2 linked regions of the Catenulispora sp. EB89 genome follow. Each later gene encodes a partner of the first gene's protein in a complex. Links are inferred from orthologs where the notes say so. Each region holds a gene or a part of one and is shown on either strand. Other genes may lie near its edges.

Region 1 (3,827 bases):
CATAGAGTCACTCCAGCGATGAGAGTGGGCAAGTCGGTAAGGAGGTAGAACGACTTGTGAATGAGTCGACATTTGCCGCCGGTCAGGTGGTAGCACCGACCTCCGCCGCCCAGGGCGGCTCCGCCGGCGCGATGGCGTCTCAGACGGGGATCACGCCTGCTCCTCGTAATCCACAGCGTTCCGAGGACATGATGAACACGACTGACAAGACCTCCGACGCCGCTCGCGCCGGAGTGGAGTTCGACGATCCCTACGGCATCATCGAGGACGAACTCCGCTACCAGGACGGGTTCGACCCGGACGCGGAGATAGAGCCGGACCCCGACTACGCCGCCACGCTCGCGCCGGACCCGGCGACGCAGCGCCGCGAGCGGGTGGGGCCGACCGGCCGTCCGATGCCGCGGTTCCCGGTGCCCCGCCCCCCGGTCGAGCACGGCCCGGCGCGCATCATCGCGATGTGCAACCAGAAGGGCGGCGTCGGGAAGACCACGTCGACCATCAACCTGGGCGCCGCGCTGGCCGAGTACGGGCAGAAGGTGCTGCTGGTCGACTTCGACCCGCAGGGCGCGCTGTCGGTGGGCCTGGGCGTGAACCCGATGGAGCTGGACCGCACGGTCTACAACCTGCTGATGCACCGCGGGGTGAACGTCGAGGACGTGCTGCTCAAGACGGTGACGCCGGGCATGGACCTGCTGCCGTCGAACATCGACCTGTCGGCCGCCGAGGTGCAGCTGGTCACCGAGGTCGCCCGGGAGTCGGCGCTGGCGCGCACGCTCAAGCCGGTGATGCAGGACTACGACTTCATCATCATCGACTGCCAGCCCTCGCTGGGCCTGCTCACCGTCAACGCGCTGACGGCCGCGCACAGCGTGATCGTCCCGCTGGAGTGCGAGTTCTTCGCGCTGCGCGGCGTGGCGCTGCTGACCGAGACCATCGAGAAGGTCCGCGAGCGGCTGAACCCGGAGCTGGAGCTCGACGGCATCCTGGCCACGATGTACGACGCCCGCACCGTGCACGGCCGCGAGGTGCTGGCCCGCGTGGTCCAGGCCTTCGGCCCGCAGGTGTTCCACACCGTGATCGGCCGCACCGTCCGCTTCCCGGAGACCACCGTCGCCGGCGAGCCCATCACCTCGTACGCCTCGGCATCGGTCGGCGCCGCCGCCTACCGCCAGCTGGCGAGGGAGGTTCTGGTCCGGTGCCACGCCGGGTGAGGATGCCCGCGGCTGACGAGCTGTTCCGCACCACGGCCGGCAACGGCACGCTGGTGCGCGAGGGCCGGGAGGCCCGCGAGGACGAGAGCGCCGAGCGTCCGCCGGGCCGCGACCGGGGCGACCGGGGCGACCGGGGTCACACTCCGGTCGCGCCGCCGGCCGCGTCCGACGCGGCCGGGCCGAAGGCGCCGGGCAAGACGGTGCCCGCGCCGGCGGTCTCCGCCGAGGAGGCGGCGGCCGCGGTACAGGCTTCAGCGACGTCGGCGACTTCAGCGGCATCGGCGGCATCGGCGGCTGAGCCGGCGGTTCCGGCACCGGAAGTCGCCCCGCCGGCCCCGCCGGCTCAAACCCGCAAGGTCACGGCCCCGCGCCGGCCGAGCGGCCGCGAGCGCCACGACGAGAAGATCACCGTCTACGTGTCCCCGGACGAGCTCATCGGCTTGGAGCACGCGCGCATCATGCTGCGCGGCGAGTACGGCCTGGCGGTGGACCGCGGGCGCATCGTGCGCGAGGCCGTGGCCGCGCTGCTGGCCGACCTCGACGCGCGCGGGCGGGACAGCATCCTGGTCAAGCGGCTGTCGGCCGGCGGGTGACCGCTAGAGTGCAAGCGTGACTCTGGAAGTGGACCAAGCCGCGGCGGATGCGGATGCGGCGAGTGCGGGGGACGTGGCGGACGCGTCCAGCACTCCTGGCACGTCCGATGCCGCTGCGGCCGAGGCTGCTCCCGCCGAGAAAGCCCCGGCCGGCACCGAGGACACCGCGGTCCGCGTCGAGGGCTTCCAGGTCAGCCTCCCGGAGTTCGAGGGCCCCTTCGACCTGCTCCTGGGCCTGATCGCCAAGCACAAACTGGACGTCACCACCCTGGCGCTGTCCAAGGTCACCGACGAGTTCATCGCCTACATCCGCGCCATGGGCGACTCCTGGGACCTGGACCAGGCCTCGGAGTTCCTGGTCATCGCCGCGACCCTGCTGGACCTGAAGGCAGCGCGTCTCCTCCCGGCCGCCGAGGTCGAGGACGAAGGCGACCTGGCCCTGCTGGAAGCGCGCGACCTGCTGTTCGCCCGCCTGCTCCAGTACAAGGCCTACAAGCAGGTCGCCACCGACCTCGGCCGCCGCCACGCCGCCGCCGGCCGCATGTTCCCGCGCTCGGTGAAGCTGGAACCGTCCTTCGCGGACCTGCTCCCCGAAGTGATCATCAACCTCACCCCCGAGCAGTTCGCCGCCCTTGCGATCAAGGCCATGACCCCGAAGACCCCGCCGGAGGTCTCGGTCACGCACCTGCACGGCAGCAAGGTCAGCGTCCGCGAACAGGTGGCGGTCCTGATCGCGAAGATGCGCGAGTTCCGCAAAGCCTCCTTCGAAAAGCTGTGCGAAGACGCCCCGGACACCCTGACCATCGTCGCCCGCTTCCTCGGCCTCCTGGAACTCTTCCGCGAAGCGGCGGTGATGTTCGACCAGCCCGACGCCTTCGCCGAACTGACCATCTCCTGGACCGGCACCGAGGAAGGCGACCTGAAGGTCGCGGTCGACGAGTTCGACCGCAGCGCCCCGGCGGACGAGGAGACGGCCGAGGCGGAGCTGGAAGCGGTGGACGAACAGTGGGAAGCGGGAGAGCTGGAATGAGCGACGACTGGGAGTACGAGAGCCCGGAGTACGCCGCCGAGGGCGACGACGGCGCTGCTGCCGAGACGGCTTCCGCTGCCGCCGAATCTTCGGCTGCCGGCGAGCAGGCCGCCGGGCCCGCTGCTGCCGCCGCTGCCGAGTCTTCGGCCGCCGACCAGGTTGCTGAGCCTGCTGAATCGCCCGCTGCCGAGGCTTCTGCTGGCGCCGATCAGGTCGCTGAGCCTTCTCTGCCGCGCGCCGAGCCCGCCATCACCACCGCCTTCCCCGCCCCGCGCAGCGAATCCAAGTCCCCGCTGCCGTCCCCGCGCACCGAGGCCGAGCCCTCCCTCGCCGCCCTCGACGAAGCCACCTGGCAGCTCTCCACCGACATGGCGCCCCTCCCGCCGCTGCGGCAGTGCCTGGAGGCGATCCTCCTGGTGGTCGAGGAACCGGTCGCCGACGTCGTCCTGGCTCAGATCACCGAGCGCCCGCGCGACGAGGTCGTCCAGACTCTCCACGAGCTTTCCGCCGAGTACACCGAGCAGCAGCGCGGCTTCGACCTCCGGCAGGTTGCCGGCGGCTGGCGCCTCTACACTCGCGCGGCGTGTGCGCCGCTCGTCGAGAAGTTCGTTCTCGACGGTCAGCAGGCCAAGCTCAGTCAGCCCGCGCTGGAGACCCTCGCCGTCGTCGCGTACCGCCAGCCGGTCAGCCGGTCGCGCATCTCTGCGGTGCGCGGCGTGAACTGCGACGGCGTCATGCGCACGCTGCTCACCCGCGGCCTGATCGAGGAGGCCGGCACCGACGTGGACTCCGGCGCCATCCTCTACCGCACCACGCTTCTCTTCCTGGAGAAGATGGGCATGCGCACGCTCGACGAGCTGCCGGAGCTGGCACCGTTGCTGCCCTCGGTGGAGTCGATGGAGGAAAACGAGTCGCTGGCCTGACACGCCGGCCTCATCCGCGCTGGTGGCGGCATTTCGACCCACGCCGAAACCGGGATGAATCAGGCATCGA
Region 2 (5,025 bases), on another replicon or contig:
AGGCGTATGTGTCCCGCCTCGAGGACGAGAACGCGGCGCTGGCCGCCTCGAAGTACAGCTCGACCGGGCTGGACTCCGAGTTCAGCGAGCTGGAGCGGGAACCCGCTCTGACCCGCTAGCCGGCGAAAGCTGGTCCCATCAGCGGCATCTCCACTAAAGGGACGTTGGAGCGACCTCCGGCGTCCCTTGCACTGGAGGGGGTACGCTCGCCAGAAGCATCGCCGGGCTCGTGAACAGCAGGCGAAGCTTTAACCGGACCCCTAACCAGGCCCGCCGGCCGGGCAGCGCAGGAGAGTGTCGCCGCACGTGTACCTGAAGACCCTGACCCTGCGCGGCTTCAAGTCCTTCGCCTCGGCCACCACCCTGCGCCTGGAACCGGGCATCACCTGCGTGGTCGGCCCCAACGGCTCGGGCAAGTCGAACGTCGTGGACGCCCTGGCCTGGGTGATGGGCGAGCAGGGTGCCAAGTCGCTGCGCGGCGGCAAGATGGAGGACGTCATCTTCGCCGGCACCACCGGCCGCGCGCCGCTGGGCCGCGCCGAGGTGGCGCTGACCATCGACAACGGCGACGGTGCGCTCCCCATCGACTACTCCGAGGTCACCATCTCGCGGATCATGTTCCGCAACGGCGGCTCGGAGTACGCCATCAACGGCGACCCCTGCCGGCTGCTGGACATCCAGGAGCTGCTCTCCGACTCCGGCATCGGCCGCGAGATGCACGTCATCCTCGGCCAGGGCCGCCTGGACGCGGTGCTGCAGGCCAGCGCCGAGGACCGCCGCACCTTCATCGAGGAGGCCGCCGGCGTCCTGAAGCACCGCAAGCGCAAAGAGAAGGCGCTGCGGAAGCTGGACGCGATGCAGGCCAACCTGACCCGGCTCACCGACCTCACCGGCGAACTGCGGCGCCAGCTCAAGCCGCTGGGCCGGCAGGCCGAGGTGGCCCGGCGCGCCGTGGTCATCCAGGCCGACCTGCGCGACGCCCGGCTCCGACTGCTCGCCGACGACCTGGTCACCATGCGCCACGCCTTCGAGCAGGAGTCCGCCGACGAAGAGGCGATGAAGGTCCGGCGCAAGCAGCTGGAGCGCGAGTACTCCGAGGCGCAGGCCCAGGAGTCCGAGCTCGAACAGCGCGGCGCCGCTCTGGTCCCGTACCTGGCCCAGACCCAGGAGACCTGGTATCGCCTCAGCTCTCTGAAGGAGCGCTACCGCGGCTCGGCGCAGCTCGCCGTCGAGCGGGTCCGCAACGCCTCGCGCACCGCCCCCGAGGAGCGGCACGGCCGCGATCCCGAGGAGATGCAGGCCGAGGCCGCGCGCATCCGCGAGGAGGAGGCCGAGCTCGCCGAGGAGATCGCCGAGGCGCAGGAGACGCTGGCCGGCGCGGTCATGCAGCGCACCGACGCCGAGACCGCGTTGCAGCAGGAAGAGCGTCGGCTGGCCGCCTCCGTGCGCGCCGCCGCCGACCAGCGCGAGAGCCTGGCGAAGCTGGAGGGCCGGGTCGGCGCGATGCGCTCCAAGGCCACGGCCGCCGACGCCGAGATCGGCCGCCTCGGCGCCGCCGCCGAGGAGGCCCGGGGCCGGGCGGCCGGCGTGCAGCGCGAGTACGACGAGCTCAAGGCCGAGGTCGAGGGCCTGGAGACGGACGGCGGCGGGCTGGACGACGAGGTCGAGGAGGCCTCGCAGGCGCTGTCCGAGTCCGAGGAGAAGCTGACCGAGCTGCGGGCCGCCGAGCGCGAGGCCCAGAAGGAGCAGGCCGGATTCGCGGCCCGCAAGGAAGCCCTCGAACTCGGCCTGAACCGCAAGGACGGCGCCGGCGCCCTGCTGGCCGCCACCGACCGGCTCTCCGGCCTGCTCGGCAGCGTCGCGGCGATACTGACGGTGGAGTCCGGCGCCGAGGCCGCGGTGGCCGCCGCGCTCGGCACCGCCGCCGACGCGGTCGCCGTGACCAGCGTGGACAGCGCGGTCAACGCCATCCGGCTGCTGAAGGCCGACGACGCCGGCCAGGCCACGGTCATCGTCGGCGGCGACGTCTCCTACCCGGACGACGGGGAATGGCCCGAACTGCCGGCCAACGCCCGCTATGTCATCGACCTGATCCAGGTCCAGGAGGAGCTGCGCCCGGCGTTCACCCGGCTGCTGAACCGGATGGCCGTGGTCGAGGACCTGTCCGAGGCCTCCGAGCTGATCGGGCGGATCCCGGACGTGCGGGCCGTGACCCGGGACGGCGACGTACTGGGCCGGGACTCGGCGCGCGGCGGCTCGTCCTCGGCGCCGACCCTGCTGGAGGTCCAGGCCGCGGTCGACGAGGCCACCGAGAAGCTGTACGAGGCCGGCGCCCGCGCCGAGCGCCTGCGGACCGAGCTGGAGTTCGCGACCGCCGAGCGGCAGACCGCCAAGGCCCGCGTCGACACCCTGATGGCGCAGCGCCGCGAGGCCGACAGCCAGAAGGCCGGCGTCGCGCAGCAGCTCGGCCGGCTCGGCGGCCAGGCCCGTGCCGCGCTCAGCGAGGTCGAGCGCTTCGTCGCCGCGATCGAGAAGGCCGAGGAGGCGCGCGACCGGGACCTGGGGCAGGTCGAGGAACTGGAGGGCCAGCTGCTCGAAGCCCAGGAGGTCGCGGCCGCCGCCGAAGAGCTCGACGACGTCCTGTCCACCGGCCGCCGCGACGACTTCGCCCAGCAGGCCACCGCCGCGCGCACCGCGGAGATGGAGGCGCGCCTGGCGGTGCGCACCGCCGAGGAGCGGGCCCGCGCCCTGGCCGGCCGCGCCGACCAGCTGGACCGCGCCGCGCAGCAGGAGCGCGAGGCCCGCGAACGGGCCATAGAGCGCGCCGAGCGGCTGGCCGAGGAGGCCGAGGTCGCGCGGGCCGTGGCCCACGGCTTCGAGCAGGTCATCCGGCACCTGGAGCAGTCGCTGGCGCTGGCCCAGGCCCGGCGCGAGGACGCGGAGCGGGCCCGGGTCGAGCACGACGCCGGGATCCAGGTCGTGCGGACCCGGGTCCGGGAGCTGTCCGGCGAGCTGGAGAAGCTCACCGACTCGGTGCACCGCGACGAGGTCGCCCGCGCCGAGCGCCGGATGCGCATCGAGCAGATGGAGGAGAAGGCGCTCGCCGAGCACGGCGTCGAGGCCGACGTGCTGGTCGCCGAGTACGGGCCCGAGGTGCCGATCCCGCCGACCGTCGAGGGCGACATCCCGGTGCCCTACGACCGCGCCGAGCAGCAGCGCCGGCTGAAGAAGGCGGAGAAGGACTACTCGGCGCTGGGCAAGGTGAACCCGCTGGCGCTGGAGGAGTTCGCGGCGCTGGAGGAGCGGCACCAGTTCCTGTCCGAGCAGCTGGAGGACCTGAAGAAGACCCGCAAGGACCTGCTGGACATCATCAAGGAGGTCGACGACCGGGTCGAGCAGGTCTTCACCGAGGCCTACCACGACGTCGCCCGCGAGTTCGAGGGCGTGTTCTCCCGCCTGTTCCCCGGCGGCGACGGCCGGCTGATCCTCACCGACCCCGAGGACATGCTGACCACCGGCATCGAGGTCGAGGCGCGCCCGCCGGGCAAGAAGGTGAAGCGGCTGTCGCTGCTGTCCGGCGGCGAGCGGTCGCTGACCGCGGTGGCGTTCCTGGTGTCCATCTTCAAGGCCCGGCCCTCGCCGTTCTACATCATGGACGAGGTCGAGGCGGCGCTGGACGACACCAACCTGGGCCGCCTGATCAACATCATGGAGGAGCTGCGGGCCACCTCGCAGCTGATCGTGATCACGCACCAGAAGCGCACCATGGAGGTCGCCGACGCGCTGTACGGCGTCACCATGCGCGGGGACGGCGTCACCACGGTCATCAGCCAGAAGCTGCGCAACAAGGAGACCGGCGCCATAAGCGACGCACCGAAGGTCGTGCCGGCACAGGCCGCGGCCGAGGTCTCCGCGGAGGCGGCGGCGAGGGAGTCCGCGCAGGCTTCGGCCGACGAGTCCGCGCAGGCCGCAGCGGAGAACGCAATGGAAGACGAGACGGTCTGAGCCTTACCCTGCTGCGATGACCACTGGGGAAATACGCCTGACCGAAGACGTCCTGCTGCGGCCGATGCGCCTGACGGACGCCGCCGCCCTGGCCCGTGCCTTCGACCGGAACCGCGCGCACCTGGCGAAGTGGGACCCGATCCGCCCGGATGACTTCTACACCGAGACGGGGCAGTACTCGCGGCTGAAGAAGCTCGAAGCGGACCGGGCCGAGGGCCGCATCGAGCGCTGGACCTTCGACCGCGGCGACGGCGAGGTGTACGGCAGCCTCACGCTGTCGAGCATCGAGCTGGGGATCTTTCTCAACGCCCGGATGGGCTACTGGGTGGACGTCGAGCTGGTCGGCCGGGGACTGGCGACCGCCGCCGTGAACGGCGTGTGCGAGTACGCGCACCAGCGCTGGAACCTGCACCGGATCGAGGCCGGGACGAACGTGGAGAACGTCGCCTCGCAGCGGGTGCTGGCCAAGTGCGGGTTCGAGGAGATCGGGCTGTCGCGGTCGCACCTGTACGTCAACGGCCGGTGGGCCGACAGCAAGCAGTTCTACCGGATCCTGCACACCGACTCGCTCAAGCCCTGATATCCCGTATCCCAGGCTGTGCCGGTTCTCCCGGCTCTCCCGGGCCGAACCGCCTTCGGGCGCGGTTCGGCGCCGGTGCGAACTTTCTCCGCTCTCTCAGTCTTCCCCGAGCTCCAGCTTCACCGGCGTGCCCTCCCGCAGGGAGCGGCTGACCGTGCAGTGCCGCTCCTCCACGCGCTCGGCGACGTCCCGGAACACCTTCTCGGCGTCCGCGTCGCCCTCGGGCAGCTCCACGCTGTAGCTCAAGGTCACCGGCCCGAGCTTGTTCCGCTCGATCTTCTCCGAGGTCGCCGCCGCGATCAGCCTGGTCATCCGGTGCCCGCGCTGCGCGGTCAGCGGCTCGGTGGTGACGATGTTGCAGCCGGCCACCGCGACCAGGAGCAGCTCGACGGGGGAGAAGTTCGGGCCCTGGCCGTCTCCGCTCAACTCGATGCGGGCGC

Evidence for each region.
Region 2: the proteins of ABH920_RS40010 (region 1) and smc are in contact, whole or in part, in a crystal structure (PDB 3ZGX), measured with the Bacillus subtilis proteins. The link is inferred for Catenulispora sp. EB89 from one-to-one orthologs.

What each region holds. Positions count from the first base shown.
Region 1 is NZ_JBGCCU010000027.1:90,599-94,425, forward strand. The notes cover bases 865-3,827. They hold ABH920_RS40010 (ScpA family protein), read left to right. Parts: upstream 865-1,820; coding sequence 1,821-2,834; downstream 2,835-3,827. Other genes in these bases: ABH920_RS40000 (ParA family protein), read left to right, coding at 865-1,211; ABH920_RS40005 (hypothetical protein), read left to right, coding at 1,214-1,804; scpB (SMC-Scp complex subunit ScpB), read left to right, coding at 3,203-3,757. Outside these bases: more of ABH920_RS40000, read left to right, coding at 192-864. UniProt on the Bacillus subtilis protein: Participates in chromosomal partition during cell division. May act via the formation of a condensin-like complex containing Smc and ScpB that pull DNA away from mid-cell into both cell halves.
Region 2 is NZ_JBGCCU010000002.1:459,599-464,623, reverse strand. What follows is about bases 1-4,205. They hold smc (chromosome segregation protein SMC), read left to right. Parts: upstream 1-306; coding sequence 307-4,005; downstream 4,006-4,205. Other genes in these bases: ABH920_RS05560 (GNAT family N-acetyltransferase), read left to right, coding at 4,022-4,205; ABH920_RS05570 (hypothetical protein), read left to right, coding at 1-119. Outside these bases: more of ABH920_RS05560, read left to right, coding at 4,206-4,585; ABH920_RS05555 (OsmC family protein), read right to left, coding at 4,682-5,025. UniProt on the Bacillus subtilis protein: Required for chromosome condensation and partitioning.